Regions from separate parts of the Acidovorax sp. FG48 genome, predicted to be linked through region 2. Evidence: predicted binding sites of a transcription regulator. Region 2 holds the regulator's gene; the other holds the start of a gene.

Region 1 (8,372 bases), on a different contig from region 2:
GGCCGAGGTGCGCAAGGCCACCGAGCATCCCGATGTGGCCCAGCGCATCACGGCCATGGGCTTTGACGTGCAAAAGAGCTCACCGGCGTTGTTCACCGCGGCCATGAACAAGGAGCGCCCGGTGTGGGAGCGGCTGATCAAGGCATCGGGCGCGAAGCTGGACTGACCCCCTGGGGCACAGCGCGCCTCGGTGCCGCACGAATCCTTGCATCCAAACAAGGCGCTAGCGCTTATTCAATAAACGCTAGCAGCTATTATTTTTGGAGCGAACTCGCCCGCTGCGCCGCAAACGCCACGTACCAGTCCAGACACCCCGGGTTGGCCATCGCGTCCTTGTTGACCACCTTTTCGATGGGCTGGCCCAGCAGCAGTTTCTTGATGGGCAGCTCCTGCTTCTTGCCGCTCAGCGTGCGCGGCACCTCGGCCACGGCGAAGATGTCGTCAGGCACAAAGCGTGGGCTCAGCGCCGTGCGCACGGCGCCGTTGATGCGCGCACGCAGGGCGTCGTCGAGCGCGTAGCCCGGGCGCAGCACCACAAACAGCGGCATGTAGCTCTCGCGGCCCAGGTACTCCAAGTCCACCACCAGGCTATCGAGCACTTCGGGCAAGGCCTCCACCGCGCTGTAGATCTCGCTCGTGCCCATGCGCAGGCCGTGGCGGTTGATGGTGGCGTCGCTGCGCCCATAGATCACGCAGCCGCCGTTGGCGCCGATCTTGAGCCAGTCACCGTGGCGCCACACCGCACCCATGCTGGCGGGGCCGTCGCCACCGCCCGGCTGTCGGCCGTGGCCTGCGGGGTACATGTCGAAGTAGCTCGACAGGTAGCGGCTGCCGTCTTTGTCGCCCCACAGGTAGAGCGGCATCGACGGAATCGGCTGCGCGCAGACCAGCTCGCCCACCGCGTCCTGCACGGGCCGGCCCTCGGTATCCCAGGACTCCACGGCCGCGCCCAGCATGCGGCATTGCATCTCGCCGGGCACCTGGGGCATCTCGCGGTGGCCGCCGATGAAGGCGCCGCAGAAGTCGGTGCCGCCGGAGATGTTGTTCCACCAGATGTCTTTGGTACCCAGCGCTTCAAACTGCGCCGTTCCCCACTGCTGCACCTCGGGCGACAGTGGCGAGCCCGTGGTGCCCAGCGCGCGGATGCTCGTCAAGTCGCCGTAGTCACCAAGGCTGATGCCCGCCTTCATGCAGTTGGCAAAGAACGCCGCGCCTGCGCCGAAGAAGGTCACGCCCGTCTCGGCCGCAAAGCGCCACAACACGCCCCAGTCGGGGTGGTCCTTGCTGCCACCGGGGTTGCCGTCGTAGATCACGCAGGTGGTGCCCGACAGCAGGCCGCTGAGCTGCGCGTTCCACATCACCCAGCCGGTGGAGCTGTACCAGTGGTAGCGCTCGCCAAAGCTGTTGGGCTCGTAGCTGCAGCCGATGTCGTTGTGCAGCACCTTGAGCTGCAGCGCCACCAGCACCGTGCCGCCGTGGCCGTGCACGATGGGCTTGGGAAGGCCGGTGGTGCCGCTGGAGTAGACGATCCACAGCGGGTGGTCAAACGACAGCCACATGGGCTCGAAAGCCGTAGTTTCAGCATTATTTCGGGCGGTAGCGTTAGTCCAGCTTGCCCATCCAGCTATCGAAACAGAAGCATCCAGATTACCGAGCAGCACCGCATGCTGCACGCTGGGCAGGGCCTCGCGCAGCTCGGCCAGCACACCCGTGCGGTCGTGGTCGCGCCCACCGTAGGTCACGCCGTCCACACCGATCAGCACCTTGGGCTCGATCTGCCGGAAGCGGTCGAGCACGGCATGCGTGCCCATGTCGGGCGCGCAGATGCTCCACACGCCGCCAATGCTCACCGTGGCCAGGAAGGCGATCATCGCCTCGGGCACGTTGGGCAGGTAGGCGGCCACGCGGTCGCCCGGCATCACGCCCTGGGCCTGGAGGTGCAGCGCCAGCGACGCGACCTGGCGGCGCAGCTCGGGCCAGCCCAGCTCGCGGTGCTGGCCCTTTTCATTGCGGCTGATGATGGCGGGCAGGCCTGCGGCGTGGGCCGCGTCCACATGCCGCAGCGCCTGGCGCGCGTAGTTGACCTGGGCGCCAGGGAACCATTGCGCGCCGGGCATGGTGTTCTTGGCGAGCACGGCGGTGTGGGGCGTGGGCGACTGCAGGTCAAAGTAGTCCCACACGCTTTGCCAGAACGCATCCAGCTCGGTGGTGGACCAGCGCCACAGCGCGTCGTAGCTGTCGAACTGCAGGCCGCGCTGGTCGCGCAACCAGTTCTGGTACAGGCGGATCTGGGGAATGTAGGGCGGGGTTGTGTGTGTTGTCTCCATGGCGACGCAGCGTACCAGCGGGCCCATCCACTGACCATGCTGGCACGTCTCCAAATTGACAGCGTCCCTGCGCTTGACTGCGGTATTTCCCGCGGCCGTGGTGGGGTGTTACATAAAATTGCGGCTTCTCCCTCTCTGCGTGCAGCTTCTTTGCTGCCTGACGGCCGCCTTTTCTGGCGCGTTCGTCCGCAGGTAAACCGCCTTGCCGCGCCACCGCTGCGCGCATCGGCATGGAGGCATCCGTACCCGGTCACCCGGGTGTGCGTGGGCTTCCAGGGCCACGCATTGCTGCGTCGGGCCCGCCTTTTTTTCGTGATGTGTTTCGGCACGCTCCTGTCTGCGCCCTTGGCTGCGCGTTGGCGCGCACCAGGCAGCCGGGAGGCCGCCTTTCGTCGTCTTTGGCCGACGGAGTCTGCCGGGTTTTGCCGCTGGTACTGAACAGCGCACGGGTGCCTGATAAGCGACCGGCAGCACATCCTTTGTTGATCTTCGAGAAAGGTGACCCCATGGAACTTCTCATCTCGGCGGGGCTGATCCTCGCCATCGTGCTCTGGGGCGTGGTTGCGCCCGATTCGCTGGGCACCGTGTTCGACACGGCCCTGGCGGCCATCACGCGCAATTTCGGCTGGTTCTACCTGTGGGTGGTGCTCGGCCTGGTGGTGATGGCGCTCATCCTGGCCTTCAGCCGCTATGGCGACCTGAAGCTGGGCCAGGAGGACGACGAGCCCGAGTTCTCCATCGGCGCGTGGTTTGCCATGCTGTTTGCGGCGGGCATGGGTATCGGCCTCGTGTTCTGGGGTGTGGCTGAGCCCATTTCGCACTACGGCACGCCGCCGCCCGGCATCGCGCCCAATACGCCCGAGGCTGCCAACGCAGCCATGCGCTACAGCTTCTTCCACTGGGGCCTGCACCCCTGGGCGGTGTACAGCATCGTCGCGTTGGCGATCGCGTTCTTCCAGTTCCGCCGTGGCGGCTCAGCGCTGGTCAGCACGGCGGTGATGGCGCTGCCCTGGGCGCCGCTGCAGCGCATCGGGCCCGTCGTGAACATCCTCGCGGTGATCGCCACGGCCTTTGGCGTGGCCGCCTCGCTGGGCATGGGCGCGCTGCAGATCAACAGCGGCCTGGCAGCCACGATGGGCGTGCCGGTGAACGAGGCCTGGCAGGTGGGCATCATCGTGGTGACCACGGTGCTGTTCCTCACCTCGGCCGTGTCGGGCGTGGCACGCGGCATCAAGTGGCTGTCCACCATCAACCTGGTCATGGCCGCACTGCTGGCGCTGGCGGTGTTCGTGCTGGGCCCCACGGTGATCATCATCGACAGCTTCACCAACACGCTGGGCAGCTACCTGAGCGAGTTCGTGCGCATGAGCCTGCGCATGACGCCTTTCCGCGACAGCGGCTGGGTGAGCGGCTGGACGGTGTTCTACTGGGCCTGGTGGGTGAGCTGGTCGCCCTTTGTGGGCCTGTTCATCGCACGCGTCTCGCGCGGGCGCACGATTCGCGAATTCATCCTGGGCACCGTGCTGGCGCCCACGCTGGCTGCATTTGTGTGGTTCTCGGTGTTCGGCGGTACGGCCCTGCATCTGGAGATCATGCAGGGCGTGCCTCTGTCGGAAGCCGTCAAGGCTGATGTGTCCACCGCACTTTTTGCCATGTTCAACGCGCTGCCCTGGGGTGCCGTGATGTCGTTCGTGGCCACCGTGCTGGTGCTCGTGTTCTTCGTCACCTCGGGCGACTCGGCCACGCTGGTGCTGGGCATGATGAGCACCGGCGGCAATGAGAACCCGTCGGCGCGCGTCAAGATCACCTGGGGCGTGCTGGTGTCGGGCATCGCCATCAGCCTGCTGCTGGCCGGCGGCGTGAAGGCGGTGCAGACCGCCACCATCGTGTTCGCGCTGCCGTTCACCGCCGTCATCTTGCTGATGGCGCTGGCACTGTGGCGTGGCGTGAAAGCCGACTGGGAAGCCGACGACCGCCGCGACCGCGCCCTGCGCCGCCGCATGCGCGAGATGGTGGGCCCAACGCACCACGCAGGCCACCCGGCCGCCGCCGACACCTCAGCGCCCGGGCCAAACGCTCCACGCTGACGGAGACTGGCCCTCCCTTGCGGCCGGCGTGGAGATGCGGTCTGACACACAACCGCCCCCAGCCGGGGGTGAAGGTGCGTCTATCATCCGCAGCCACATTGGTGGTGCGGCAATGGGCCGCAACACATCCTCGACGTCGCTGCCCATGAAAATGCTCTTGTCCGCCTGGCCCGCCCTGGCCCTGTTGTTGCCCGTGCTGTGGCTGGTGTCGGTCATCGTGTTCCTGACCAAGGGCAACCGGCGCGCGGTGGCGCAGCTGATGGCCTTGCTGGCGTGTTTTCTGATCGGTGCGCTGCTCATGGAGTTCTTCACCTTCATGGGCGCGCTCATGGCCCGCTCGGGCAGCCAGCACGCCACGCCCACGCTAGGCACCGGCACGCGCCAGTTGCTGGAGACCATGGCCAACCCCCGCTCCATCACCGCGCCGCCGCTGTCGCTGGCGGCTTGGGCGGCGTACAGCATCCCGGCGGGCTACCTGTGGCTGCTGGTGGCGTGGGTGCTGCACCTGCGCGGCAAGAAGGCGGGTCCGGCCAAAAAGAAGTCTGCCAAAAGCCCGCGCAAGGCCGCCAAAGACTGAGTTTTATGGGTTTTAGCCCCGAGGCGCTAGAACTATATGCCTGAGTAGCTATTGTTTGGATAGCAGTACCACACCGTGGCTTGACGCAGGGCAAAGCGTGCCCCAGCCCGCCCCCCCACAATGGCGCGCGGCCTCCCCGCCCCGGGGCGGGCACCTTGTCACCCTGCATTCCTCCCGCCATGACCACCCACCACAGCGACGTCCTCATCGTCGGCGCAGGCCCGGCGGGCCTGTCGCTGGCCATCTCCCTGGCGCAAGCCGGGTTCTCCGCCACGGTGGTCGAGCAGCAGAGCGACAGCACGCTGGCCGCGCCCGCGCCGGACGGCCGTGAGATCGCGCTGACCCACCCCAGCCACGACACATTGCAGCGCCTGGGCAGCTGGGGCCTGCTGGCCGCGCATGAAGTGGGCACCATCTGCGAAGCCCAGGTACACGACGGCCCGCTGGGCCAGCACAGCGCGCTGCAACTGAACACCCCGCAGACCCCGGAGGGTGCAGCACTCGGCGCGCTGGGCTTCATCGTGCCCAACCATGCGCTGCGCCGCACCGCCTACGCCGTGGCGGCGCGCACGCCGGGGGTGCAGCTGGTCACCCAGGCCCAGGTCACGCGCGCAGCCACGCTGGCAGGACATGCAGAGCTGGACTATGTGCCGGCCGGTACCGCTGGGGCGCCAGCCCAACGCCTGACGGCCCCGCTGCTGGTGGCCGCCGACAGCCGCTTTTCGGCCACGCGCCGCCAGCTGGGCATCGGCGCGCAGATGACCGACTTTGGCCGCACCGTCATCGTCTGCCGCATGCGTCATGGCCTACCCCATGGCAACGTGGCCCACGAATGTTTTGGCTACGACCGCACGCTGGCCGTGCTGCCCCTGCCCGATGACCCACAGGCAGGACATGCGCTGTGCTCGGTCGTGGTCACGGCGGGCGCAGCCGATGCGGCAGCGCTGATGGCCCAGAGCCCCCAAGCCTTTGCCGCCCAGGTGCAGGCCCAGTTCAACGACCGGCTGGGCCACATGGCGCTGGTGGGCGAACGCCACGCCTACCCGCTGGTGGCCGTGTATGCCCAGCGCTTTGCGGGCCACCGCTGCGCGCTGCTGGGGGATGCCGCCGTGGGCATGCACCCGGTCACGGCCCATGGCTACAACTTGGGCCTGGCAGGGGTGGAGCGGCTCACGGCCGCGCTGGTGAGCGCGCGCCAGCGCGGGCAGGACATTGGCAGCGCCGACGCCCTGGCCCCCTACGCCCAGGGCCACCACCGCCACGCCTGGCCCATCTACCAGGGCACCAACGCCATCGTGCGCCTGTACACCGACGCCCGCCCGGTGCCCCGCCTGCTGCGGCAACTGGTGCTGCAGGGCGCGCGGCGCCTGCCACCGCTACAGGCGGCCATCGTGGGGCAGCTGACGGGCAAGGCGCCCCAATGGATGCGCGCACTGACGCTCAGGCCGTAGCCAACCTCTGCAACGGGCGCGCCCCACGCCAGCGCCACCGTGGAACTGGCTGTGCCAGGCCACCGGTGGCGTCCCCCTCAGGGGGAAGACGCGAAGCGGCTCAGGGGGAGCCGTCCCTTACCCCCAGCGTGGCCAGGCCATACAGCGGCGTACCGAGCCAGGGGCGCCACCACATGTCCATGGCAATACCGGCCCAGCCGTAGCCCTCCGCCACGCTTTGCTCGCGCAGCAGGTGCAGGCGCGGGTGCACGGCCGCCAGCTCTGCCATGCGGCCGACACCCCACCGAAACTCCGCGCCCGTAGGCCCCACGCTGGCGTGGCGGGCCGCGCAACCCACGGCCCGGCGCGTCATCACGTCCAGCACCATGCGCGAGCCTGGCGGCGCATGCTGCGCAAACTCGGCCAGCACAGCGTGCACCTGCGCGGGCGGCAGGTACATCAGCACGCCTTCGCACACCAGCAGCACCGGCGTGGCGCTGTGCTGCGTGGGCAGCCCCAGCCGCTGCCACCAGCCGGGTTGTGACAGGTCCAGATCGGCGTGGCGCGTGCGCGGGCACGGCGGGGGCAACAGCGGCCGGCGCAGCGCCATCACCTCGGGCAGGTCGGCATCGAGCCACTGGTTGGCCCCCCCGTCCAGCCACTGGAAATAGTGGGTCAGCCCACACCCCAGGTTGACGCCCAGGGCCTGCGGGTGCGTGGCAAAAAAGGCGCGCCCCGCCTCCTGAATGGCCCGGGTGCGCCACAGCACATGCAGCACCGTGTGCAGGTCGTCCAGGGTGCTGTTCACATCGGCATCCAGCCGCGCCAGCAGCGCCGGGGCCACGGCATCGTGGCAGTCCAGCCAGGGGAAATAGCGCCCCCCATGGGCACGCGCCGCCAAAGGGATGAGCAGGGTGCTGGGGACGGGCGGCAGCTGTGCGCGCTGCAGTGGCAGGCTGACAGCGCAACGGGTCGCGCCCTCTGATGGCGCAACGCTGCGCGGCGGTCGGACAACACGGCGTCGGGCAAGGGACTGCGGCACGGGGCGCTCCTCCAGTGGCAGCGGGCGCCACGGTTGGGTGGAATGCGGGGGCCCAAGGTCAGGGCAAGGGCCTGCGACCATTCTGAAGGGTCGGCCCCAGTCTGTCGTGAATGACCGCAGCGCGTACTGCGGTATGTCAATGCGCTGGCGGGCCCCTCAGCACGTGTTCACGTTCTCAGTCCTTCATCAGCGCCCACACCAGCGCCACCCCGGCCGACAGCAGATCGCCGGTGAACGAGTGGTCATTGGCGTCGCTGCTGGCCGTGGTAAATGCGCGCTTCTGGCGCTCGCGCTCGGCCCGTGCGCGGTCGCGCTCCAGGGCCACCAGGGCGTCACCAATGTCCACGGGCGATGCTGGCGCCGCCGGGGCCTTGGCGCTGGCGGCGGCATAGCCCTCCATGGCGCGCACCACGGCCTGGGGATCGATGAGGGAGAACGCGGCGCGGCAATAGGGACAGGCGTGGTCTTTGCGGATGTCCACGGGCGCACCGCAGCTGGTGCAGTAGATGGCGCCCACGCGTTGGGCCAGGTCGTCGATCTCGGGGCGCGTCATGTGGCGCACAAAACCCTTTTCGACCATGAAGGACGAGAAGCTGCTGAAGCGGCCATGCTGGCGCCCGCAGCGGTAGATCATGTAGCGGCCGCTGCGCACCACGTCGAAGCCTTTGGCCAGGCTGGTGTTGCAGCGCGGGCAGGCCATGCTCTCGGCCAGGGGCTGGTGCTGGTCGGTGCGGTGCTCGTGCAGCAGGCGGAACAGCTCGACCACCGACTGGGGCGAGAGCTTGAGGTTTTCGTGCCGGTCAAACCACAGGCCCTGGCAGGCAAAACAAATGTCCAGCTCCAGCGTGTGCCCCTGGTTGCTGGTGAACCGGTGCGCCTCCATGGGCTGGCGGCAAGAGGGGCAGGACG
Region 2 (8,372 bases):
AGTTCTGGCTGTAGGTTGCCCCCACACGGCCAATGGCCGATACGCCCAAGCCGATCAAATCGCAGTCCGGCTGCGTGCTATAGCCCTGGAAGTTGCGGTGCAGGCGCCCCTGGCGCTTGGCCACGGCCAGGGCGTCGGTGGGCAGCGCAAAGTGGTCCATGCCCACGTACACGTATCCAGCATCCATGAAGGCATCGAGCGAGCGCGACAACATGGAAAGCTTGCTCGCGCCCGTGGGCAACTCCGCAGAGATGATGCGGCGCTGTGGCTTGAAACGCTCTGGCAGGTGCGCGTAGGCATACAGCGCGATGCGGTCAGGCCGCAGTTGTGCCACCTGGGCCAGCGTGCGGTCAAAAGACTCGGGCGTCTGGCGCGGCAGGCCGTAGATCAAATCCACATTCACCGAGTCAAAGCCCAACGAACGCGCAGATTCGACCAGCGCAAACACCTGCTCGGCAGGCTGGATGCGGTGCACAGCCTTCTGCACTTCGGCATCAAAGTCCTGTACGCCAAAACTCAGCCGGTTAAAACCCAGCTCAGCCAACAGTGCAAGACGCTCTGCATTAACGGTGCGGGGGTCCACCTCGATCGAGTATTCCCCCCCAGGCGCGAGCGTGAAGCTGCGCTTGAGCATGGCCATCAGCTCTCTCAGGCCCGAATCGGAGAGGAAGGTGGGTGTGCCTCCCCCCAGGTGCAGTTGACTCACCACCTGTCCTACGCCACAGTGCGCGGTGTGCAGGTCGATCTCGCGGCTCAGGTAGCGCAAGTAGACCTCGGCGCGGTCATGGTGCTTGGTGATGATCTTGTTGCAGGCGCAGTAGTAACACAGGGATTCGCAAAACGGGATGTGCACGTACAGGGACAGCGGCATGGCCTTGGCCAGCGTGCCCGAGCGGCGCTGTTGCAGCGCCAGCACATAGTCTTCCTGACCAAACGCCTCCACGAAACGGTCGGCCGTTGGATAGGATGTATAGCGGGGCCCTGGCACGTCAAAGCGGCGCAGAAGGTCTGGCGAAACAGCAGTCATGGGGAAATTTCCTTGCGTACACCTTGACTGTGCCGTAGGCTCTGGGACATGTCCTTGACCTGCATCAAGTGAACCCGCAAGCGATACAGCGACAATTTGATGAAGGTCAGCCGCTTGCCCGCGCTCTGTATTCAGGTTCGTGTACGGCAAGCGCGATATGCTTGACCGCTAACCCAAGCCCATGTGTCTATGAACCCGCTCACCATCAAAGTCGCCTGCTCCAACTGCAACCTTCGCGAGCTGTGCATGCCCGTGGGCTTGAACGAAGAGCAACTGCAGCGCATTGACGAGGTCGTTGCTGTCCGCCGCAAGGTCAAGCGCGGCGGCACGCTGTTTCGCAATGGCGAGTCCTTCACGTCCCTGTATGCCATCCGCACCGGTTTTTTCAAGACCTGTGTAGCCACCGAAGACGGTCGCGACCAGGTCACGGGCTTCCAGATGGCGGGCGAGATCATCGGGCTGGACGGCATCGTGAATGACCACCACACCTGTGACGCAGTGGCCCTGGAAGATGCCGAGGTCTGCGTCATGCCTTTCGACCGCATCGAAGAACTCTCCCGCGAAGTCACGGCCCTGCAGCACCACGTGCACAAGATCATGAGCCGCGAGATCGTGCGCGAACATGGTGTGATGCTGCTGCTGGGCAGCATGCGTGCCGAGGAGCGCCTGGCGGCCTTCTTGCTCAACCTGGTGCAGCGCCTGCATGCACGGGGTTTCTCGCAATCAGAACTGGTGCTGCGCATGACGCGCGAAGAGATCGGAAGCTACCTGGGCCTCAAACTTGAAACAGTGAGCCGCACCTTCTCCAAGTTTGTGGAAGAAGGCATCGTGGAAGTCAAACAGCGCCATGTGCGCATCCTCGACACCGATGCCCTGCGACGCATTGTGAACAGCCAGCAGACCTGCCACTGATTACGGCCCCTCGTCGGCTGAGAGTCGGGGCCGTACCAAAGTCCGCCGGTCCCTTTTAAAACGGCATGCAGCGCATGTCCGCATGAACCGGCGAAAAAGGCTCAGGAGCAAGACGACGATGTCTTGCGGCAATCGTCAGGGCGCTCCCCGTCGGGCACGGGACAGCGGTTGACCTCAAACGGGGACATGGACAGTAGCGTGGTCAATGCGCTGGTGGCCATGGTGATGGCCCAGAACACAAAAAATGCGAGGGTGTACACCCCCTGCCTCGACAGCGCCAGAGGCTGCCCGAACCAGTGCAGGTCCTGGGGGTCCACCATGGCAAAAACCAGCATCTCCAGCACACCCGCCATCAAAAAGGCGGGCCATGCAATCCACATCAGGCGTTGCGTCCACATATAGGTTCTGTCTCCTGGTGCTGCCGGGGTCGCCAGGGTGTGCGACCCTGGGGTTTCAGCGTGGTTGGTCTTGCACAGGGGTGGCCGCATGGTTGCGGGCCTTGAGGGCCGGCGCCAGACTCTTTTCCGGCGCCACCAGTGCCTTGTTGATTTCGATGCCTTGGCGGTAGTAGTCCTCCGCCACCACGGGGTCGGGCCGCGAAATCGCCAGCCACAGCGTCACAAAGCCCGCCACGATCACGATCAGAGGCCCGGCAATCACCAGCCACACATGGCCAAACTTCCACCAGGGTACGGTTGCCGCCGGGGTTGCAATGGCAGGGTTTGAAGACATGGTGCTTTACTCCTCAACAATATCGGTCAAAGTGCGGCCCTGAAGGGCCCCACCGGAATACCGCTCAGCGCGGTACAAGGAACACGGATTTCTCCGTGACATGGGCCGCTGCTCCTACGGCCTGCACATCAAACTGAACGGCGTGCGATCCGGGCGTGGCGGAACCATAAGGAATCTGCAACCGCACGGCCACCCAGCGAGACTCTGCCGCGCCAATGTCCACTTCAGCCTCGGAAGCCACTTCGAGCCCCTCCAGGCCCCGCGCACTGATGCGATAACGCTGCTCGCCCTCGGTGGCATTCATGATCTGCAGCCGGTAAATGTTCTCCAGCTTGCCACCTGCCACGATGCGCGAGAGCGCAGCGCGGTCCCGCACCACATCCACCTTCAGCGGCGTGCGCACCACCAGGCTGGCCAACATGGCCACGCAAAGGGTGACCAGCACAGCGCTGTAGATCAGCACGCGGGGGCGCAGCACGCGGCGCAACATCTGCGACTGGGTCCAGTGCTTGGCCACGCCGTTCTGGGTCGAATAGCGGATGAGCCCACGCGGGTACTGCATCTTGTCCATCACGGTGTTGCAGGCGTCCACACACAGGCCACAGCCGATGCATTCGTACTGCAAGCCCTTGCGGATGTCGATGCCCACGGGACAGACCTGCACACACAGCGAGCAGTCAATGCAATCGCCCAGCCCCTGGGCTTTGTAGTCGATGTTCTTCTTGCGCGGACCACGCTGCTCGCCACGTTCAGGGTCGTAGGTAACGATCAGCGTATCTTTATCAAACATCGCGCTTTGAAAGCGCGCATAAGGGCACATGTACTTGCAGACCTGCTCGCGCATGAAGCCCGCATTGCCATAGGTGGCAAAACCGTAGAACAGCACCCAGAAAATCTGCCAGCTGCCCTGGAACGCCAGCAGCTCGCTGCCCAGCTCTCGAATGGGGACGAAGTACCCCACAAAAGTAAACCCGGTCCACAGGGCCACCGCGATCCACACCACTTGCTTGAAAAACTTCTTGCGGATCTTCTCGAACGTCCAGGGGCCGTTGTCCAGGCGGAGCCGGGCACTGCGATCGCCTTCGATCTTGTGCTCGATCCACATGAACATTTCGGTGTACACCGTCTGCGGGCACGCAAAGCCACACCACAGACGCCCGGCCACTGCGGTGAACAGGAACAGCGACAACGCCGAAATGATCAGAAGGCCGGTGAGGTAGATGAAATCCTGCGGATACAGCACCAGGCCAAAGATGTAGAACCTGCGAGCCCCCAGGTCAAACAGCACCATCTGGCGCTGGCCCCACTCAAACCACGGCAACCCGTAAAACACCAGCTGTGTGAGAAACACCATGCCCCAGCGCCAGCGCGCAAACAGGCCGCTGATGGAGCGCGGGTAGATCTTCTTTTGCGCTTCGTACAGCGAGATGATCTCGCCCGCAGAAGACGCATCTGCCGCGACTGGCGTAATCGGGATGACCTTGCGAGCCGGCTCGCTGGGTGTGCTCATGGTGTCGCTTTGTGAACGGAGATAAGGCGTAAGAGGGGTGCCTTCAAATGGAAACCCGGGCCGTGCGTCTCACGCACCGCCCGGCAGCCAGGTCAGCGTGCAGCCACCTGCTTGTTCGACAGGCCCCACACATAGGCAGAGAGTACGCCGATCTGCGCCTCGGTCAACTTTTCAGCCTGTGCAGGCATCTGGTTGACCTTGCCGTTGTTGATCATGGCGGTGATGGCGGCCTCGCCCCAGCCATGCAGCCAGATGTCATCGGTCAGGTTAGGCGCGCCCAGCGCCTGGTTGCCCTTGCCGTCCATGCCGTGGCAGGCTGCGCAGGCGGCAAACTTGGCCTTGCCCAGCGATGCGCGCAGCGAGTCATGGGGGCTGCCCGACAGACTCAGCACGTAGTGCGACAGGTTACGCACGTCTTCCGGGGAGCCCACTGCGGCTGCCATGGGAGGCATGTTGCCGATGCGGCCCTTCTCCAGCGTCTCGCGGATCTTCTCGGGCGTGCCGCCGTGCAGCCAGTCGTTGTCCGTCAGGTTCGGAAAGCCCTTGCTGCCGCGCGCATCCGAGCCGTGGCACTGTGCGCAGTTGTTCATGAACAAACGCTCGCCAATGGCATGGGCCTGGGGGTCTGCGGCAACGTCTTCAGGCTTCATGGAGGCAAAGCGTGCGTACAGCGGCTCCAGCTCCGTCTTGGCCTTGGCCATTTCGGCTTCGTACTCGCCCTTCTGCGTCCAGTTGAGCTTGCCGGTGAAGCTGCCCAGACCTGGATAGGCGGCCAGGTAGCCCAGGCCAAAGACGATGGTGATGACGAACAGCCACACCCACCAGCGCGGCAGGGGGTTGTTCATCTCGACCAGGTCCTCATCCCAGACGTGGCCAGTTGTATTGTCGGAGGTGGCCACCACCTTCTTGCGGCCCGCCATCCAAAGCAGGATGCCGCAGGCGATGATGCCGACCAGGGTCAGCGTGGTCACAAAGACCGACCAGAAATTGCTGGTGAAGTCACTCATGGGGTGTTCTCGTTCTGGTGAAGGTCAATCTGTCTCGAAAGGCAGCTGGGCTGCCTCGTCGAACCGGGCCTTGTTGCGGCCTCGGTAGGCCCAGACCCAGATGCCAATGAAGCAGGCCATCGATGCCAGGGTGGCGACGATGCGCATGGTGGTGATGTCCATGGGATATCTCCTTTGCTTACTTGAGCGCACGGCCCATGACTTGCAGGTAGGCGATGAGCGCATCCTGCTCCGTCTTGCCCTTGACCTCGCCCGCCGCAGCCGTGATCTGCTCGTCGGTGTAAGGCACGCCCACGGTGCGCAGGGCCTTCATGCGGGGCGCCATCACTGCTGGGTCCACCTGGTTCTTTTCAAGCCAGGGGTATGCGGGCATGTTGGACTCGGGCACCACATCGCGGGGGTTGTTCAGGTGGATGCGATGCCATTCGTCGCTGTACTTGCCACCCACGCGGTGCAGGTCGGGACCCGTGCGCTTGCTACCCCACTGGAAGGGGTGGTCATACACAAATTCGCCCGCCACCGAGTAGTGGCCGTAGCGCAGGGTCTCGGCGCGGAAGGGGCGGATCATCTGCGAGTGGCAGTTGTAGCAACCCTCGCGGATGTAGATGTCGCGGCCTGCCAGCTGCAGGGCGTTGTATGGCTCGACACCCTTGACCGCCTCGGTCGTGGACTTCTGGAAGAAGAGGGGCACGATCTCGACCAGACCGCCAATGGCGATCACGATCAGGATCAGCACGATCATCAGAAAGTTGTTGGTCTCCACCTTTTCATGGGTGAAACCGGTCGAAGCAGATGTGTTGTTGTTAGACATGAATGATCTCCTTCGGACTCAGGCGTGGGCCGTGTTCACTGCAGGAATGGCCACCTTGACCGAACGGCCCGAGATGGCAGTCAGCCACACGTTCCAGGCCATGACCAGCATGCCGCCCAGGTACAGCAGACCACCGGCCACGCGGATCACGTAGAAGGGATAGGTCGCCTTCACGCTTTCCACGAAGGTGTAGGTGAGCGTGCCGTCGGGGTTGACCGCGCGCCACATCAGGCCTTGCATCACGCCGGCAATCCACATGGCGGCGATGTACAGCACGATGCCGATGGTGGCCATCCAGAAGTGCAACTCGATCGCCTTGACGGAGTGCATCTTGTCCTTGCCGAACAGACGGGGCACCAGGTAGTACAGCGAACCCATCGATATCAGGCCCACCCAGCCCAGGGCGCCGGAGTGCACGTGGCCGATGGTCCAGTCGGTGTAATGGCTCAGGGCGTTGACGGTCTTGATGGACATCATCGGGCCCTCGAACGTGGACATGCCGTAGAACGACAGCGACACGATCAGGAAGCGCAGGATGGGATCGTCACGCAGCTTGTGCCATGCACCCGACAGGGTCATGATGCCGTTGATCATGCCGCCCCAGCTGGGAGCCAGCAGGATGAGCGAGAACACCATGCCTACCGATTGCGTCCAGTCAGGCAGCGCGGTGTAGTGCAGGTGGTGTGGGCCGGCCCACATGTAGGTGAAGATCAGCGCCCAGAAGTGCACAATCGACAGGCGATACGAGTACACCGGACGGCCCGCCTGCTTGGGGATGAAGTAGTACATCATGCCCAGGAAGCCAGCGGTCAGGAAGAAGCCCACGGCATTGTGGCCGTACCACCATTGCACCATGGCGTCCTGCACACCGGCGTAGGCCGAGTAGCTCTTCATCATGCCCGCAGGGATGGCTGCGCTGTTCACCAGGTGCAGCAGCGCCACAGCCAGGATGAACGCACCAAAGAACCAGTTGGCCACATAGATGTGCTTGACCTTGCGGGTTCCAATGGTGCCGAAGAACACGATGGCATAGGACACCCAGACCAGCGTGATCAGGATGTCGATGGGCCATTCGAGTTCAGCGTATTCCTTGCCCTGGGTGTAGCCCATGGGCAGGCTGACCACCGCAGCCGCAATGACCAGCACCCAGCCCCAGAAGGTGAATGCGGCCAGAGGACCCGCAAAAAGCCGGACCTGGCAGGTGCGCTGCACCACGTAGTAGCTGGTAGCAAACAGCGCGCTACCGCCAAAACCAAAGATCACCGCATTGGTGTGCAAAGGTCGCAAGCGGCCATAACTCAGCCACGGAATGCCAAAGTTGAGTTCTGGCCAGGCCAACTGGGCGGCGATGATGACGCCCACCAGCATGCCGACCACCCCCACCACCACGGCCAGGATAGAGAACTGCCGCACTACCGTATCGTTGTAGTGCGCAGCATTTGTTTTTGGAAAATCCATCGGGCACCTCTTTGTATTGCAGTAAGAGTTTGTTGCAGTCGCGGCTATCGGGCATTGACACAAGTCAACCGTCTCGGAGAATGCGCTCCCCCTCTTGTTCGACGCTCTCGAACTGCCCGTGGTACACCGCCCACCACAGGCCTCCCAGAATCAGGAGCACCAGCATCACGGACAGAGGAATCAACAAATAAAGGATGTCCATCAGACAGGCTCCAGTGGGGTCTTCGAAAGATCAAGGGATGGCTGCGACATGCCGCCGGCCGTGGGGTCGGGGCGCGCAGGCAAAGCGGCTGTTGGCAACGGCGCGCTGTGCGAGCCTGGCAAGGAAGGCAGGTCGCGCGCCAGGCGCGCTGCGTTAAGCACCACCAGCAGCGAACTCAGCGCCATGCCCAGCCCGGCCAGCCAGGCAGGCATCCATCCCAGCACCGCCAGCGGCACACACAGCGCGTTGTAGGCGGCGGCCCACCACAGGTTCTGCCGCACCACGCGCAGGGTGCGGCGGGCCAGCATCACGGTTTGCGGCACCAGCGCCAGGCTGTCGCCCAACACCACAAAGTCCGCCCGGGACTGCGCCAGCGGCACGGCACGGCCAAAAGCAAAAGAGACATGGGCCCCCGCAAGCACCGGGCCATCATTAAGGCCGTCGCCCACCATGGCTACGTGGTGCCCCTGCGACTGCAGTGCCTGCAGCGCTGCCAGCTTGCCCTGCGGAGTGCACTCGCCCTGGGCATGGGCAATGCCCGCCTGCGTGGCCACCCGTTGCACCGCGCCCCGGCGGTCGCCCGACAGCAATTGCACGGCCACGCCGTCCTGCTGCAAGGCCTGCAGCACGGCCGACGCCTCGGCTCGCAGATCCTCCACCAGGTCGAAGCGGGCCAACTCGTTAAGGGATCCATCTGCCGCTTGTTCAGAGAG

The links. Region 2 encodes FNR, which switches genes on or off when oxygen is low (the NO sensors DNR and NnrR bind a similar motif). Its sites were predicted from a motif close to TTGATNNNNATCAA; they were not measured.
Region 1: a site for FNR is predicted at 5,072-5,085, ahead of ubiM (5-demethoxyubiquinol-8 5-hydroxylase UbiM). Genes of this name have one in related genera too.

Annotation. Positions count from the first base shown of each region.
Region 1 covers NZ_JBMDJH010000001.1:498,643-507,014, reverse strand. Annotated here, with positions in the region: gene ACODSU_RS02340 (Bug family tripartite tricarboxylate transporter substrate binding protein) at 1-166, shown strand, start outside; gene ACODSU_RS02335 (acetoacetate--CoA ligase) at 255-2,327, opposite strand; gene ACODSU_RS02330 (BCCT family transporter) at 2,834-4,414, shown strand; gene ACODSU_RS02325 (hypothetical protein) at 4,560-4,991, shown strand; gene ubiM (5-demethoxyubiquinol-8 5-hydroxylase UbiM) at 5,171-6,442, shown strand; gene ACODSU_RS02315 (class I SAM-dependent methyltransferase) at 6,543-7,463, opposite strand; gene ACODSU_RS02310 (zf-TFIIB domain-containing protein) at 7,639-8,372, opposite strand, start outside.
Region 2 covers NZ_JBMDJH010000006.1:32,939-41,310, reverse strand. Annotated here, with positions in the region: gene hemN (oxygen-independent coproporphyrinogen III oxidase) at 1-1,027, opposite strand, end outside; gene fnr (fumarate/nitrate reduction transcriptional regulator Fnr) at 1,217-1,939, shown strand; gene ACODSU_RS10595 (hypothetical protein) at 2,041-2,337, opposite strand; gene ACODSU_RS10590 (FixH family protein) at 2,393-2,671, opposite strand; gene ccoG (cytochrome c oxidase accessory protein CcoG) at 2,736-4,181, opposite strand; gene ccoP (cytochrome-c oxidase, cbb3-type subunit III) at 4,274-5,188, opposite strand; gene ACODSU_RS10575 (CcoQ/FixQ family Cbb3-type cytochrome c oxidase assembly chaperone) at 5,213-5,350, opposite strand; gene ccoO (cytochrome-c oxidase, cbb3-type subunit II) at 5,367-5,999, opposite strand; gene ccoN (cytochrome-c oxidase, cbb3-type subunit I) at 6,018-7,457, opposite strand; gene ccoS (cbb3-type cytochrome oxidase assembly protein CcoS) at 7,522-7,659, opposite strand; gene ACODSU_RS10555 (heavy metal translocating P-type ATPase) at 7,659-8,372, opposite strand, start outside.